Regions from separate parts of the Kitasatospora sp. CM 4170 genome, predicted to be linked through region 2. Evidence: riboswitches for the same ligand, from Rfam matches in the RefSeq annotation. Region 2 holds a riboswitch; each other region holds the start of a gene.
The links. A riboswitch is a leader RNA that binds a small molecule or an ion and turns the genes downstream of it on or off. The one in region 2 is predicted to bind thiamine pyrophosphate.
Positions count from the first base shown of each region.

Region 1: another riboswitch for thiamine pyrophosphate. It lies ahead of RMN57_RS19420 (cytosine permease); the one in region 2 lies ahead of thiC (phosphomethylpyrimidine synthase ThiC).
Region 3: another riboswitch for thiamine pyrophosphate. It lies ahead of thiO (glycine oxidase ThiO); the one in region 2 lies ahead of thiC (phosphomethylpyrimidine synthase ThiC).

Region 1 covers NZ_CP134877.1:4,582,076-4,587,740, forward strand. Annotated here, with positions in the region: gene RMN57_RS19415 (trypsin-like peptidase domain-containing protein) at 1-1,656, opposite strand, end outside; TPP riboswitch at 1,907-2,055, shown strand; gene RMN57_RS19420 (cytosine permease) at 2,048-3,508, shown strand; gene RMN57_RS19425 (glycerophosphodiester phosphodiesterase family protein) at 3,592-4,458, shown strand; gene RMN57_RS19430 (ATP-binding protein) at 4,882-5,457, shown strand.
Region 2 covers NZ_CP134877.1:4,817,720-4,823,384, reverse strand. Annotated here, with positions in the region: gene RMN57_RS20450 (hypothetical protein) at 200-631, shown strand; gene thiC (phosphomethylpyrimidine synthase ThiC) at 740-2,569, opposite strand; TPP riboswitch at 2,565-2,699, opposite strand; gene RMN57_RS20440 (hypothetical protein) at 2,910-3,116, shown strand; gene RMN57_RS20435 (SPFH domain-containing protein) at 3,253-4,737, shown strand; gene RMN57_RS20430 (ketoacyl-ACP synthase III) at 4,863-5,665, shown strand, end outside.
Region 3 covers NZ_CP134877.1:2,923,040-2,928,704, forward strand. Annotated here, with positions in the region: gene RMN57_RS11855 (FAD-dependent oxidoreductase) at 28-1,233, opposite strand; TPP riboswitch at 1,319-1,431, shown strand; gene thiO (glycine oxidase ThiO) at 1,433-2,593, shown strand; gene thiS (sulfur carrier protein ThiS) at 2,590-2,799, shown strand; gene RMN57_RS11870 (thiazole synthase) at 2,803-3,618, shown strand; gene pknB (Stk1 family PASTA domain-containing Ser/Thr kinase) at 3,788-5,572, shown strand; gene RMN57_RS11880 (sulfite oxidase-like oxidoreductase) at 5,597-5,665, opposite strand, start outside.

The DNA.
Region 1 (5,665 bases), 240 kb from region 2:
GAGGGTGACCTTGGTGGTGAACGTCTGGCCGTTGCGGGTGTACTCGACGTCGACGGTCTCGTTGGGCTTGTGGGTCCAGATGCGGCTCACCAGGGCGGGGCCGTTGTCGATCGGGACGCCGCCGAGCTTGGTGATGACGTCGCCCGGCTTGAGGCCGGCCTTGTCGGCCGCGCCGCCGGGGGTGACGGCGGGGGTGCCCTGGATGTCGCGGGTCTGGATCTGCGCGCCCTCGCCCTTGTAGTCGTCGTTGCGGAGCACGTCGAGCTTGGCGTAGACGGGCTTGCCGGTCTTGATCAGGGTCTCGCCGACCCACTTGGCCTGGTTGATCGGGATGGCGAAGCCGAGGCCGATGCTGCCGGCCCGGCCGGTGCTGGAGGTGTTGGACTGGATCGCCGAGTTGATGCCGACCACCGCACCGGTGGAGTCGAGCAGCGGGCCGCCGGAGTTGCCGGGGTTGATCGACGCGTCGGTCTGAAGGGCGTTCATGTACGAGGACTGGGCGCCGGTCTCGTCGCCGGAGGCGACCGGGCGGTCCTTGGCGCTGATGATGCCGGTGGTGACGGTGGACTCCAGGCCGTACGGGGCGCCGATGGCGATGGTGGAGTCGCCGACGTTGACCTTGTCGGAGTCGGCCAGCGGAAGCGGCGTCAGCTTGCCCTTGGGCGGGGTGTCCAGCTTCACCACGGCGACGTCGTAGCCCTCGGCGCGGCCGAGCACGGAGGCGGCGTAGGAGCTGCCGTCGGCGAACTTGACCGTCAGCTTGCCGCCGTTCGAGGCGGGCGCGACGACGTGGTTGTTGGTGAGGATGTGGCCCTCGGTGTCGAAGACGAAGCCGGTGCCGGTGCCGGACTCGCCGTTGCCCTGGGCCTTGATGGTGACGACGCTGGGCAGCGCCTTCTGCGCGATGCCGGCCACCGAACCGGGGGCGGGCTCGTTCTTCTGCGGGCTGCTGGCCTGGACGGTGGTGCTGCGGTGGTCGTCCGCGGAGGCGACGCTCCTGCCGTCGCGGTCGGCGACGGTCACGCCCACCGCGCCGCCGGCCACACCGGCGACGAGGGCGACGGCGGCGATCAGGGCCACCAGGCCGCCGCGCTTCTTGCGCGGGCCGCCGGGCCCGGGGGCGCCGGGGAGGTCGGACGGGTAGCCGAGCGGGCCGCCCGGGTAGCCGGGGCCGGCGGGGCCACCGGGGGCACCGGGGGTGACGTCGTGCGCGCCCCAGCCGCCGAGCGGCTGGCCGGCGCCGAACGGGTGGTGCTGACCGGTCGCGCCGGGGGCGGCGGGCGCACCCGGGGCGGCGTACGGGTCGTGGGCCGCGGCAGCGGGCGCCGCGTACGGGTAGCCGGCCGGCGCGGCGGGCGGCAGGACCGGCGGCGGGGCGTCGATGTACCCGGTGTCGGCCACGGCCGGGGCGGCGGCCGGAGCGGCCGGGACGGCCGGCTCGGGGGCGCTGACCTTGCTGAACGCCAGCGTCGGCGTGGACCCGCCGGCCGCCGGGGCGGCGGGCGCGGCCTCGGCCAGCGTGTAGTCGGCCTCGGGCGCCGCTGCGGGGGCGGGCGCGAACTGCGCCGAACCGTCAGGAACGGGACCAACCACCCCCTGGCCGGAGGGCTGCTCCCCCTGCGGCCCGGTGGACCCAACCTCGCGCTCGGTGCTCACGGACGACCTCCATAGCTGACAGGACCAACAACCATAGTTTTTCGCACACCCGATTCGATTGTCGTAAGGACCCTTCTGAAGAACTCATAAGAATCCTTAGCCCGGTCCAACAGCACGTGCCGGAGCCACCGCGGCGCCCCCCGCGCAACCCCCTGCCGCGCCCCCGCGCCGACGGCGCGCCGTCCCGCGATGCGGACCGCCGGGACCACGGCCTTGGCGTTCCCCACCTGGGCGGTTAGCCTGTCGCTCCAAACTGACACGCGGGAGCTTGGACCCACCAGGCTGAGAGTGCGCCGGTCGACCGTACGCCACGGGCTCCGTGGCCGGACCGTCGAGGGGGCGCAGACCGCCGGAACCTGTCCGGGTAATGCCGGCGTAGGGAGTATCGGCCATGCCGTCTGCTTCGCCATCCTCTTCTTCGGGCGCGCCCGCGTCCAAGAATCTCCCCGAGTCGTCCACGACCGTTCACTCCGACGCCACGGCCTCCGCCGGCGGTTCCACCGCGGTGCTGGACCGCCCGGAGCGGGACGGCCGGGGCGAGCGGGTGGAGGCCCCGCTCGTGCTGGACACCGAGCCGCCGCGCACCCTGCGCTTCCGGGACCACTTCGCGCTCTGGATGAACCTCGGCGTCAGCCTGATCGGCTTCACCACCGCCGCCACCGTGCTCGGCGCCCCCGGCAGCGAGCTGTCGCTGGCCGCCGCGGTGACCGCGATCGTGGCCGGCACGGTGGTCGGCACCGCGATGCTCGGCGTCGCCGCGCTGATCGGGGCCCGCACCGGCGCGCCCGCGATGGCCAACCTGCGCGGGCTGTTCGGGACGAGGCTCTCGTACGTGCCCACGGTGCTGAACATCGTCCAGTGCATCGGCTGGGGCGTGTACGAGCTGCTGGTCATCGCGATGGGCGCGCAGACCGTGGCGCACACCGAGGGCTACCGCTGGGTGTTCGTGGTGCTGGCCGGCGCGGTGACCACCGCGCTGACCATCTGGCCGCTGGGGGCGATCGCGGTGCTGCGCCGCTTCGTCGCCGCGGCCGTGGCGGTCGCGATGGTGTACTTCACCGTCCAGCTGGGCCGCCACGGCGTCCCGGACCCGGGCGCGGGCAACTGGCACGGGTTCCTCAGGGCCACCGACGCGATGATCGCCGTCTCGATCTCCTTCGTGCCGCTGGCCGCCGACTACACCCGCCACTCCCGCACCCCGCGGGCGGCGTTCTGGGGCAGCTTCTCCGGCTACACGATCGCCCAGGTCTGGTGCTACGTGCTCGGCCTGTTCGCGCTGCTGCAGGCGGACGGTGACGCGACCAGGATCTTCGACTCGTTCCTGGGCGTCTGGGCCGGCTGGCTCTTCCTTCTGGTGCTGGTGCTGCGCGAGACCGACCAGTCCTTCGCCAACGTCTACTCGACCGCGATGTCGGTCCACAACCTGCTGCCGAAGGTCGACCGCCGGGTGCTGACCGGCGCGACCGGCCTGCTGATCACCGTCCTGGCGCTGCAGATCACCGAGTTCACCGACTCGTACTACGCCTTCCTCGGCCTGATCGGCTCGGTCTTCGTGCCGATGTTCGCGGTGCTGGCGGTGGACTACTTCCTCGGCGCCGGCCGGCGCGGCTGGAACCTCGCCGCCGACGCGCCGTCCCGCTGGCTGATGCTGCTGCCGTGGGCGCTCGGCTTCGCGGTGTACCAGCTGATCGCGCCGACCGCGATCGCCGGCTGGTGGACGGACTTCTGGACCTCCGTCCAGGAGGCCCTGCACTTCACCCCGCAGGAGTGGACCTCGGCCTCGCTGTTCGGCTTCCTGGTGCCCGCGCTGGCCACCTGGGCGCTCACGCCGCTGACCCGCGGCCGGCGCTGACCGCCCGCCCGCACCCGAAGACGGCCCCGCGGATTGGGGCCGTCTTCGCTTCCGCTTCACTTCCGACGCTTATCGTTGACGCCGTGACCAGCCCTGATCTCTCGCCTGCGGCGGCGCGCACCGCGCCGCCCGTCCAGGTGATCGCCCACCGCGGTTCCTCGCACGCCCTGCCCGAGCACACCCTTGCGGCCTACCGCCGGGCACTGGAGGAGGGCGCGGACGCGGTCGAGTGCGACGTCCGGGTGACCGCCGACGGCCGGCTGGTCTGCGTCCACGACCGCCGGATCGGCCGGGTGTCGGACGGCCGCGGCACGGTCTCCGCGATGACGCTGGCGCAGCTGGAGGCGCACGACTTCGGCGCCTGGAAGACCGGCGTGCCGAGCCGGGACCCGGAGCTGCGCGAGGTGCTGCGGCTGGAGAGCCTGCTGGAGCTGGTCGCGGACTGCGGCCGGCCGGTGGACCTGGCGATCGAGACCAAGCACCCGGTCCGGTTCCGCGGCCGGGTCGAGAGCGAGCTGCTGCGGATGCTCGACCGGTTCGGGATCGGCGGCGCCCACGGAGCCGGTGCGCCGGGAGCCGCTGCGCAGGCCGACGGCCCCGGGGGCGACCGTCCGCGGGCACGCATCATGAGCTTCTCCTCGCTGGCCCTGGCCCGGGTGGCCGCCGCCGCACCGCAGTACCCGCGGGTGTTCCTGTTCGAGCGGATGCTGCCGCTGCAGGGCCGGCTGCGGCCGGGCGCGGCGCTGCCGGGCGGCGCGCGGATCGCCGGCCCCGGCATCGACCTGGTGCGGGCCAAGCCCCGGCTGGTCACCCGGCTGCGCGAGCTGGGCCACGAGGTGCACGTCTGGACCGTCGACGAGCCGGACGACGTGGAGCTCTGCCTGGAGCTGGGCGTGTCGGCGATCATCACCAACCGCCCGGCGGAGGTGCTGGCCCAGCTCGGCCGGTGACGGTCCGGCCCGCTCGGCCGGTGACGGTCCGGCCCGGCGGGCGCCCCGATCGCCCCGCCTGCCCCGGCTGCCCCGGCTGCCACGCCTGCCCCGGCCGCCACGGCCGCCACGGCCGCCACGGCCGCCACGGCCGCTTCGGCCACCGTCCACCGGGCCGTCGCGCGGCGCTTCAGTTGATCGTCTTGGTAGGGACTCAAACCTTCCGCTGTCGCTTTTCTGCCGTGGATTCTGCGTTTCACGACAGAGGGTGAGCGGTGAATCACCTGTCGCGCACCGTGTGTCGCCCGGCTCGAAATGTCCGACCGGGATCGCCGTGCGGTCGTTTCCGACGCATTACCAAGGGGCATCCATCCCTCGGCATACGCTGAAGGAGGTCCGGGGGTGGCGTTGATGGTGGCGCGTGAAGTGCCGACTTCATCGACCATGGCAGTGCCGCACGGCCCAGCGAGTGTCGGGGTCGCACGGCGCCGACTGCGTCGAGATCTGGGTGACCGGCAGATACCGGAACCGGTCATTGATGATGCTGTTCTGATCCTTTCCGAACTGTTGAGCAATGCCTGTCGTTACGCCCGGCCGCTCGGGCCGCTGCCCGTGCTCGGCCGCAGTGCCCGCGCCGAGGCCGTGGGCCAGGTGCTGGTCGGCGTCCCCTCCGGGGCGGCCGGCGGTGCGGCCCGACCCGGCAGATCGGACGACCGCTCGCAGGAGCGGTCCCGGGACGTCGAGGACGTGGGTGCCGACGACGGCGGCATCCTGGTCCGCTGGCAGATGCACGCGGACGGCGTCCTCACCCTGGAGGTGACCGACGGCGGGGCACAGACCCGGCCGTCCCCGGCCAGCCCGTCGCTGACCTCGCGCGGCGGCCGCGGCCTGAGCATCGTGGACCAGCTGGCGAGCGACTGGGGCGTGCGCGACGCGCCCGGCGAGGTGACGGTGTGGGCGGCGCTGCCCGCCCGGGCCCGCCACGCCCGCCGCACCGGCGGTGATGCCCGCAGCGCCTGACGGCCGACCGGTTCGCCGGCCCGGGCCTCTCCCGGCCCGCGGCCAGGGCGATCCGCAGGCCCCGGGAGCCGCCGGCCCCGCGGCCCGCAGGCGCAGGCCGAGCGGGCCCGCAGGCCGAACCGGCCCGCGGAGCTGCCCACCGCGCCCCACCGCCCCAGGCCCCGGCGTGTGCCCACGCGCCGGTGGAACGTCAGTAGGCTGCCCGGAG
Region 2 (5,665 bases):
ATGGAGTGACACACCAGCGCCGATCGAGGAACGCCCCCACCCCCGCAGCATCGTTCGCCTACGCACTAAATGCCCGGATCTGCCCTCCCCTGGCAGCCGCCGGCCGCCGCCAGCGCCGTAGCAGTACCGTTTTTCCTCGTGGCCGCGTCCAGGCCGGTGAATCACGTATCGCCCCGTGATCCCAATCGTTGGCCCGATCATGAACGACCTAACGAATCCGCTGGAAGAGGCGCTCACTGCGGCCACCGGTGACGTCGGCACGGTGGCCGAGCGCTGCCGCGCCGCAGGCGGCCTGCTCAGGGTCACCCTGGGTGAACTGCGCGCGGAAGTCGGCTACCGAAGACTCGGCAAGTACGTCCTGGAAGAACTGCCCGAGCGTCTCACCGAAGAGGGGCTCGGCTGGTTCCCGACGTGGCGGCTCTCCCCGAGGGACAACGGCGAGCCGCGGAAGGATCACGACGTGTGGGTGTTCATCCGGGACGGCGGCCTGCGCTGCCAGATCATCGATGCCATCCAGGCCCCCGACGGTTCCGACGTCCCAGCGGTCCTGAACGGCCTGCTCAAAGGCCGTCCCCAGGATCTCTCCCCGGAGCGCAAGCTCGGCCTCATTCGCGAAATCCTCGGGCTCTGACCCACACCCGGGAATCCGCCGACCGGATTCCACCTGCGCACCCGAACGTTCGCAGCGCTGCGCCGGACACCCTTTCGGGACCCCGGCGCAGCGCCGGGACACCTGCCGTCAGTCCGCCAGCGGGAGGTAGACCCGGTTGCCCTGGGCCTTGAACTCCTCGGACTTGACCTTCATGCCTTCCAGCGCCTCAGCGTCAACGTCGCTGGTCACGACCGCCTTGTCGCCGTACAGCTCTGTGATGCTTTTGCTGATCTTCATCGAGCAGAACTTCGGGCCGCACATCGAGCAGAAGTGGGCCGTCTTCGCCGGCTCGGCGGGCAGCGTCTCGTCGTGGAACTCGCGGGCCGTCTCCGGGTCGAGGGCCAGGTTGAACTGGTCCTCCCAGCGGAACTCGAAGCGGGCGTCGGAGAGCGCGTCGTCCCACTCCTGGGCCCCGGGGTGGCCCTTGGCCAGGTCGGCGGCGTGCGCGGCGATCTTGTAGGTGATGACGCCGGTCTTCACGTCGTCCCGGTTGGGCAGGCCCAGGTGCTCCTTGGGCGTGACGTAGCAGAGCATCGCGGTGCCCCACCAGGCGATCATCGCGGCGCCGATGCCCGAGGTGATGTGGTCGTAGCCGGGGGCGACGTCCGTGGTGAGCGGGCCGAGGGTGTAGAACGGCGCCTCGTCGCAGATCTCCTTCTGGAGATCCATGTTCTCCTTGATCTTGTGCATCGGGACGTGGCCCGGCCCCTCGATCATCACCTGGACGTCCCTGGCGCGGGCGATCCGGCCCAGCTCGCCCAGGGTCTGCAGCTCGGCGAACTGCGCCTCGTCGTTGGCGTCGGCGATCGACCCCGGGCGCAGGCCGTCACCCAGCGAGAAGGTGACGTCGTAGCTCGCGAGGATGTCGCAGAGCTCCTCGAAGTTGGTGTAGAGGAAGTTCTCCCGGTGGTGCGCCAGGCACCAGGCGGCCATGATCGAGCCGCCGCGCGAGACGATGCCGGTCTTGCGACGGGCGGTCAGCGGCACGTAGCGCAGCAGCACGCCGGCGTGCACGGTCATGTAGTCGACGCCCTGCTCGCACTGCTCGATGATGGTGTCGCGGTAGACGTCCCAGCTCAGCTCCTCGGCCCTGCCGTCGACCTTCTCCAGCGCCTGGTAGAGCGGCACGGTGCCGATCGGCACGGGGGAGTTGCGCAGGATCCACTCGCGGGTGGTGTGGATGTTGCGGCCGGTGGAGAGGTCCATGACGGTGTCGGCACCCCAGCGGGTGGCCCAGGTCATCTTCTCCACCTCCTCCTCGATCGAGGAGGTGACGGCCGAGTTGCCGATGTTGGCGTTGATCTTCACCAGGAAGTTGGTGCCGATGACGGCCGGCTCGACCTCGGGGTGGTTCACGTTGACCGGGATGACGGCGCGGCCGCGGGCCACCTCGTCCCGCACGAACTCGGGTGCGAGGCCCTCGCGCAGGGCCACGAACTCCATCTCCGGGGTGACGACCCCCCGCTTGGCGTAGGCCAGCTGGGTGACGGCGGCACCGGCACGGCCGCGCAGCGGGCGCCGCGGGCGGCCGGGGAAGACGGCGTCGAGGTTGCGCAGGTTCCCGCCGCGCGGCGAGGTGTGCTTGATCCCGTCGTCCTCGGGGCGGGCCTCGCGGCCGTCGTACTCCTCGACGTCGCCGCGCTGGCGGATCCAGGCGTCGCGCAGCGGCGGCAGCCCGCGCCGCACGTCGGGCTCGTACGCGGGGTCGGTGTACGGGCCGGAGGTGTCGTACAGCGGCACGGTCCGGTCGTTGGTGAGCAGGACCTCGCGGTACGGGACGCGCAGGTCGGGACGGGACCCCTCGCGGTAGGCCTTGCGCCAGGCCGGGGTCGGGTAGCCGGTGGCGGCGCTGGCGACCGCGGCGCCGCTCGTCCCGGTGCTGCGGGCAGAGTTCGGCTGTGCATCAAAGGTGGTCATCAGACCCTCTACTCCCTACGCCGGCATTACCCGGTCAGGTTCCTGCGGTCGACGCAGCGGTCGGCACGTCCGTCGACGTACCGGTCAGCGTCCTCTCAGCCCGGTGCTCCGAGCTCCCGTGTCCACAGGCGGTGTTGCCTGCGCATGACGTCCAACACCGTAGCGAGCCGATCGCCGCTGGTCCAGAGGGGGGTCCGAGGAGAGAGACGCCGGGGCCCGGCCGCCGGCGGGATTCCCCGGTGGGCCGTCTGCTTCCGGCGGGGGCGGGCAGACTGGCAGTCACAGGGCGGGGCAGTCGCGGGCGGTCGGGCACCCCGGGGGTGCGGAAGGGGAGGGCCGAGTGGTCGGGAGCGCGGGTCGGGTCAGCGGAACGGTGGGGGCGGGACTGGTCGGCGAGGTGATGGTGCACGTCCCGGAGCGCCAGGGGACGGAGGCGTTCCTCGCCTACCTCGCCGTGCCGGGCGAGCGGCTGCCGGTGGGGACGCCGGTGGTGGTCGTCGAGTACCACCCGCCGCGGACCGTCTACGTGGCCCCGGTGCTGCCGTGACGGGACCGCCACGACACGGCCGTGACGGCGTGACGAGGTTGTGATAGGACGTCACGTCCGCTCCCTTCCGCTGCGGTTGACCCGGGCGGAGAATCCCAATCGGTGCATCTCATGTGCCGAAAGGGGGAGTTGAACCATGCTGTACGCCATCATCGGGGCGGCCGCCGCGGTGCTGCTCGTGGGGATCACGCTCTTCAAACTCATGTGGCGGGTGGCGGAGCCGAACGAGGCTCTGATCATCTCCGGCTCCAAGCACCGGACCGAGGGGGTCGGCGACGGGCTCGGGTTCCGGATCGTCACCGGCCGCGGCACCTTCGTCACCCCGGGCCTGCAGGGCGTCCGACGGCTCTCGCTGGACCTCAACGAGGCCGAGCTGAACGTCGAGTGCGTCACCACCCAGGGCATCCCGGTCCGGGTGAAGGGCGTGGTGATCTTCAAGGTCGGCGACGACCAGGTCTCGATCGCCAACGCCGCCCGGCGCTTCCTCGACCAGCAGAAGCTGATCAGCCAGCGGGTGCACAACGTCTTCGCCGGCCACCTGCGCTCGATCGTCGGCGGGCTCACCGTCGAGGACATGATCCGCGACCGCGAGCGGCTCACCGGGGAGACCAGGGCCGCCTCCGGGCTGGAGATGGAGAAGCTCGGGCTGATCATCGACACCCTGCAGATCCAGGAGATCATCGACCCGACCGGCTACATCAAGAACCTCGCCATCCCGCACGCGGCCGCCGTCCAGCGGGACGCCCGGATCGCCCAGGCCGAGGCCGACCGGATGGCCACCGAGGCCGAGCAGGAGGCGGCCGCCCGCAAGGCCGAGGCGACCCGCAACAGCGAGATCCAGCAGGCCGCCTACCAGGCCGAACGGGACACCGCCAGCGCCCGCGCCCTGCAGGCCGGGCCGCTCGCCGAGGCCGCCGCCCGGCAGGAGGTCGTGGTCCAGGAGACCAGGGTCGCCCAGCTGGAGGCCCAGCGGAAGGAACAGCAGCTGCAGATCGACGTCCGCAAGCCGGCCGACGCCAAGGCGTACGAGACCCGCACCCGGGCCGAGGCCGACCGCGACGCCCGGATCTCGGCCGCGCAGGCGCAGGCCCGGGAGACCGAGCTGAAGGCGGCCGCCGAGGCCAGCCAGGTCAAGATCGCGGCGGAGGCCGAGGCCGAGGCCACCAAGGTGCGCGGGCTGGCGGCCGCCGAGGCGACCAGGGCGACCGGGCAGGCGGAGGCCTCGGCCACCGAGGCCCGCGGTCTGGCGGACGCGTCGGCGGCCCGGGCCATCGGGCTCGCCAAGGCGGAGGGGCTCAAGGCCCGGGCGGCGGCGCTGACGGCGAACCCGGACGCCGTGGTGGCCCAGGAACTGGCCGAGAAGTGGCCGGACATCGTGCTGGCCGCCTCGGAGTCCTTCGGCAACGTCGAGCACATGGTGCTGCTCAACGGCGCCGAGGGCGTGGGGGACCTCTTCACCAAGGCGCTCACCATGGGCGGGACGGGGCTCGGGCTCGCCCGGCAGCTGCTCACCACCCTGCAGGGGCCGGCGCAGCCCGCCGAGGCCGCCCGGGCCGTGCCCGCGGCCGCCGCGGGGCCGGCCGGGCAGGTGCCGGTCCAGCAGGTGCCGATCGAGGAGTGACGGCGGCGCGCCGGTCGGCCCGGGCCGACCAGGCCGACCGGGCCGACCCGATTGGGTAGGCCGCCGCGCCCGGCTGAGTACCCGTACTCAGGTGGGCGCGGTGCGCTCCGCCGCAGCATGGGGGCATGCACCCTGCAGCCACCGCGCGGATCGGCATCACGGCCGTCGGATCCCAGCTCCCCGCCCGCCGCCTGACCTCCCAGCAGCTCCAGGACGAGGTCACCGCCGGCGGCCGGCTCCGCCTGCCGGAGCGGATGTTCGAGAAGGCGACCGGCATCGCCACCCGGCACTTCGCCGCCGACGGCGAGTACGCCTCCACCCTGGGGATCGGCGCCGCCCGGCGCGCCCTGGACGCCCGTGGCCTGGACCCGGCCGACGTGGACCTGCTGCTCTGGGCCTCCGCCACCCGGGACGTCTGCGAACCCGCCACCGCCCACCTCGTCCAGGCCGAACTCGGCTCCCGCGCGCACGCCCTGGACGTCAGCAACGCCTGCAACAGCTTCCTCAACGGGATCGACCTGGCCCGCGCGATGATCCTGGCCGGCCGGGCCCGGCGCGCCCTCGTCGTCACCGGCGAGACGCCCAGCCGGGCGATGCGCCGCGACCCGAGCGGCCTGGCCGACTTCCGGGACGGCTTCGCCGGCTACACCTTCGGCGACGCCGGGGCGGCCGTCGTGGTGGAGGCCGTCGAGCGCGGCGGCATCCTGGACGTCGAGACCGAGACCGCCTCCGAGCACTGGGAGGTCGGCGGCATCCCGGGCGGCGGCTCGCGCCACCCGCGCGGTGACGAGTACAGCTACTTCCGGGGCGGCGGCAAGGAGTTGCGCGGCGTCTTCGAGCGGATCGGCGGCGACATCCTGACCCGGGTGGCCGCCCGCACCGGCCTCGGCTGGGACGACTACGCCCGGGTCCTGGTGCACCAGGTGAC
Region 3 (5,665 bases), 1.9 Mb from region 2:
CGCGCCACCCCGCGACGGCCGCCCGCGCTACCCCGCGACGGCCGCCTTCAGCGGCACCGACGGGTCCGCCGCCCGGGCCGGATCCAGCACCGCGCCGCGCTCGACCAGTCGGCGGGCCTGGGTGAGGTCGCGCGGGCGGTCCACCGTGAGCACGGCCCGCAGCGCGCCCTCGCGCAGCCAGAGCACGGCCCAGGTCGGGTCCTGCGGCGAACCGCGCCAGACCAGCTCGTCCCCCGCGTCGTGCCGGCCGACGTACTGGACCATCCGGCCGAACTGCTCCGACCAGAAGTACGGCACCGGGTCGTAGGGCGCGTCCGCGCCGAGCACCGAGGCGGCCGCGGCCTGGCCGGACTGCAGCGCGTGGTCCCAGTGCTGGACGGTCAACCGGGCGCCGGTGCGGGCGGACGGGTAGTTCGCGCAGTCGCCGACCGCGAAGACGCCGGGCAGGCCGGTGCGCAGCCGGTCGTCCACCACGACGGCGCCGGCCGCGTCCAGCTCGACGCCGGAGCCGGCCAGCCAGCCGGTCGCCGGGCGGACGCCGATGCCGACCACCACCTCGTCGGCCGGCAGGTGCGAGCCGTCCGCCAGCAGCACCGCGCCCGGCTCGACGGCCGCCACGGCGGCGTCGCAGCGCAGCTCCACCCCGGCCTCGGCGTACCAGGCGGCCATCGCCCGGCCGATCCCGGTCGGCAGCGCGCCGGGCACCGGCGCCGGGCCGGCCTCCACCACGGTGACCCGGCAGCCGGCCGCGCGGGCCGCGGTGGCCACCTCGGCGCCGATCCAGCCGGCTCCGACCAGCACCAGCCGCAGGCCCGGGCGGAGCAGGGCCCGCAGCGCCAGCGCATCGTCCAGGGTGTGCAGCAGGTGCGCGCGCTCGGCGCCCGGCAGCACCCGCGGGGCGGCGCCGGTGGCGATCACCAGTGCGCCGTACGGCAGGTCGCCGCCGTCGGTGTGCAGCACGCCCGGGGTCAGCCCGGTGGCGCGGCGGCCGGTGAGCAGCTCGATGCCGAGGTGCGCGAAGTCGATGTCCAGCGGGGTGTCGTCGGCCTTGCCCAGCAGGACCTGCTTCGAGAGCGGCGGCCGGTCGTACGGCGCGTGCGGCTCCTCGCCCACCAGGACGATCCGCCCCCGCCAGCCGCCCCGCCGCAGCCCGGAAGCGCAATGCGCCCCGGCCAGCCCGGCGCCGACCACGACCACCTGATCCGTACCGCTCAGATCTGCCACGCCCGTCACCCTACTGGCGTTCGGTGCCGGCGCCGGAGCCCGTCCCACCCTTCGTACGCACCTTCAGCCGTGACCAGGCCCGGAGTTAAGGTGGGGGCACCATCGCGGGAGCCCGGCGTACCGGGCTGAGAGGCGGGCTGGCACGGCCCGCGACCGTCCGAACCTGATCCGGGTCATACCGGCGAAGGGAGAAGCGACTTTGACACGCTTGGCAGCGGGCACCCGCGTCGACGTCCTGGTGATCGGCGGCGGCATCATCGGCCTCGCCGTCGCCTGGCGGGCGGCCCAGCGCGGGGTCGGGCGCGTACTCGTGGTCGACCCGGACCCCGGGGGCGGCGCCGCCCGGGTCGCGGCCGGCATGCTCGCCCCGGTCACCGAACTCCAGTACGGCGAGGAGCCGTTGCTGCGCCTCGGGATGGCCTCGAACGAGCGGTACGCCGACTTCGCGGCCGACCTCGCGGAGGCGAGCGGCGGCGCGGACACCGGCTACCGGCGCTGCGGCACGCTGGCCGTCGCGCTCGACTCCGACGACCGCGAGGAGCTGCGCGAGCTGCACGCCTTCCACCGGCGGCTCGGCCTGGACTCGCAGTGGCTGACCGGGCGGGAGGCCCGCAAGCTGGAGCCCATGCTGGCGCCCGGCGTCCGCGGCGGCCTGCACGTCGCCGAGGACCACCAGGTGGACGGCCGCCGGCTGCTGGCCGCGCTGGAGCGGGCCTGCGAGGCCGCGGGCGTCCTCGTGCACCGCACCGGGGCGGCGGAGCTGCTGGTCGAGCACGACCGGGCGGTCGGCGCCCGGCTGACCACCGGGGAGGTGGTGACCGCGGGGCGGACCGTACTCGCCGCGGGCCCGTACAGCCACCGGCTGCCCGGCCTGCCGCCGGGCGTGCTGCCCGCGATCCGCCCGGTCAAGGGCCAGATCCTGCGGCTGCACATCCCCGAGCCGTACCGTCCGTTCCTGTCCCGCAACGTCCGCGCGGTGGTGCGCGGGCAACACCTCTACCTGGTCCCGCGCGAGAACGGCGAGCTGGTGATCGGCGCGACCAGCGAGGAGCAGGGCTACGACACCACCGTCACCGCCGGCGGCGTCTACGAGCTGCTGCGCGACGCCCACAACCTGGTCCCCGGGATCACCGAGCTGCCGCTGGTGGAGACCTCCGCCGGACTCCGCCCGGGCTCACCGGACAACGCGCCGCTGCTCGGGCCGACCGCCCTGCCCGGCCTGGTCGCCGCGACCGGCCACTACCGCAACGGCGTGCTGCTCACCCCGGTCACCGCCGACCTGCTCGCCGAGTACCTGGTCACCGGCACCGTCCCGGCCCTCGCCGAGCCCTTCTCCCCCACTCGCTTCACCACGAAGGTCCCCGCATGAGCGACATCCCCCTCACCGTCAACGGCCGGCCCCGCGAGGTGCCCGCAGCGACCACGCTCGCCGAGGTGGTGGCCACCCTGAGCCAGGCCCACTCCGGCGTCGCCGCCGCGCTCAACGAGGCCGTGGTGCCGCGCAGTTCGTGGCCGGACACCCGGCTCTCGGCGGGCGACCGGATCGAGATCCTCACCGCCGTCCAGGGGGGCTGACCGATGGCCGACACCACCCTCGACGACAAGGACGTCCTCACCATCGCCGGGACGGCCTTCGGCTCCCGCCTGATCATGGGCACCGGCGGCGCCCCCAGCCTGGAGATCCTGGAGCAGGCGCTGCGGATCTCCGGCACCGAGCTGACCACCGTGGCGATGCGCCGGGTCGACCCCGGCACCCAGGGCTCCGTCCTGGACGTGCTGACCCGCAACGGTATCCGGGTGCTGCCCAACACGGCCGGCTGCTTCACCGCCGGCGAGGCCGTGCTGACGGCCCGGCTGGCCCGCGAGGCGCTCGGCACCGACTGGGTGAAGCTGGAGGTCATCGCCGACGAGCGGACCCTGCTGCCGGACCCGATCGAGCTGCTCGACGCCGCCGAGACGCTGGTCGACGACGGCTTCACCGTCCTGCCGTACACCAACGACGACCCGGTGCTGGCCCGGAAGCTGGAGGACGTCGGCTGCGCGGCGATCATGCCCCTGGGCTCGCCGATCGGCTCCGGCCTGGGCATCCGCAACCCGCACAACTTCCAGCTGATCGTGGAGAGCGCCAACGTCCCGGTCATCCTGGACGCCGGCGCCGGCACCGCCTCGGACGTCGCGCTGGCGATGGAGCTGGGCTGCGCCGCCGTGATGCTCGCCTCGGCGGTGACCCGCGCCCAGGACCCGGTGCTGATGGCCGAGGCGATGCGGCACGCCGCCGAGGCCGGCCGGCTCGCCCACCGGGCCGGCCGCATCCCGCGCCGCTTCCACGCCGAGGCCTCCTCGGCGATGGCCGGCCGGGCCGACCTGGACACCCGCGAGCGCCCGGCGTTCTGACGGGGCCCGGGGCCCGCGGCGGGGAACGCCCCCGGCCACGGGCCCCGGCCACCGGCCCTCCGTTGCCGGACACGCCCGGCAACGGCGCACTGTCACAGCCCGGCCACGAAGCCCGGCACGCGCCCCCCGGGGCGGCGCCGGGCCCGGGCCCCGCCACTAGACTCGCCGGGTGGACAAGGCGGACATGGCACTGCACGACCCCCTGATCGGATCCCTCCTCGACGGCCGCTACCGGGTCGAGCAGCGCATCGCGTCCGGCGGGATGTCCACCGTCTACAAGGGCACCGACACCCGGCTCGACCGGGTCGTCGCCCTCAAGGTGATGCAGCCCTCGCTGGCTGGCGACGAGGGCTTCACCGGCCGGTTCATCCGCGAGGCCAAGGCGGTCGCCCGGCTCGCGCACCCCAACGTGGTCAACGTCTTCGACCAGGGCGCCGACGGCGGCACCGTCTTCCTCGCCATGGAGTACGTGCCCGGCCGCACCCTGCGCGACCTGCTGCGCGACCGCGGCGCGCTGTCCATCCGGGCCACGCTGGACGTCCTGGAGCCGGTGCTGGCCGCGCTCGGCGCCGCCCACCGGGCCGGGCTGGTCCACCGCGACGTCAAGCCGGAGAACGTGCTGATCACCGACGGCGGCCTGGTGAAGGTCGCCGACTTCGGCCTGGTCCGGGTGCTCGACGCGGGCGACGGCGCGGCGACGTCCGGCACCGCCACCACCGGCACCGTGCTCGGCACCGTGTCCTACCTGGCCCCCGAGCAGATCCGCCCCGGCGCCGGGACCGACCAGCGGGTCGACGTCTACGCGGCCGGCATCCTGCTCTACGAGATGCTCACCGGCCACCGCCCGCACACCGGCGAGAACCCGGTCCAGGTGATGTACCGCCACCTGCACGAGGACGTCCCCGCACCGTCGCTCGCCGTGCCGAACGTCGTCCCCGGGCTGGACGCGATAGTGGCCGCCGCCTGCTCGCGCGACCCGCAGGCCCGCCCTTACGACGCGGTCGAGCTGCTGGCCGCCCTCCAGCGGGTGCGCCGCACGCTCACCCCTGCCGAGCTGGACGCCGAGCCGCCGGCCTCCACCCGGCCCAGCCCGCAGTACCCGACCAGCGAGCCGACCTCGGTGATCCAGCCCGCCGTACCCGCGCCGCCGGTCGAGCGGACCAGCGTGCTGGACGTCCCCCCGGAGGTGATGGAGCAGCTGCTCGCCGAGCCGCGCCCCTACGACGAGCCGCCCCCGCCGGCCCGCACCCCGCGACCGGGCCGGCTGCGCCGCCTCCCCCGCAAACCGCTGATCTGGGCCTCCGCGCTGACCGCCCTGGTGCTGCTGGTCGGCGGCGCCACGTACGCGCTCTCTTCGGCGCTGTACACGACGGTGCCGAGCGTGCTCGGCAAGGACCGGGCCGAGGCGCAGCGGATCCTGGACGGCGCCGGCATGCACGGGCGGTTCACCGAGGTCTACAGCGAGACCGTCCCGACCGGGCAGGTCATCTCCACCGACCCGGGGGTCGGCGCCCGGGCCCGCAAGAGCGACGCGGTCGGCGTCACCGTCTCCCGCGGCCCGAAGCGGATCGCCGTGCCCGAGCTGGCCGGCAAGCCGGCCGACCAGGCCGCCGCCGCGCTGACCGGCGCCCAGCTGGCGCGCGGCGGGGTGACCGAGACGTACAACGACGCGGTGGCCGAGGGCGCGGTGATCAGCAGCTCTCCGGCGGCGGGGCAGCAGGTGCCGGAGAACACGCCGGTCTCGCTGGTGGTCAGCAAGGGCATGGTGCCGGTCCCGGACGTGACCGGGATGTCCAAGGACGACGCCGCGCGGACGCTGCAGGCCGCCGGGTTCGTGATGCAGAGCAGCGGGGTCAACCTGTTCGGCACCGGCAAGGTGTCCAGCCAGTCCCCCGCCGCCGGCGAGCGCCGCGCGCAGCGCACCGTGGTGACGGTCACCTTCCCGTTCCTGTAGGGGCACGGATCGGCCGGACGACTGCTAGCGCAGCGGGCCGTCCCCGGGCTCCTCCTGGTAGGAGTAGCGCTGCTCGCGCCACGGGTCGGCGAG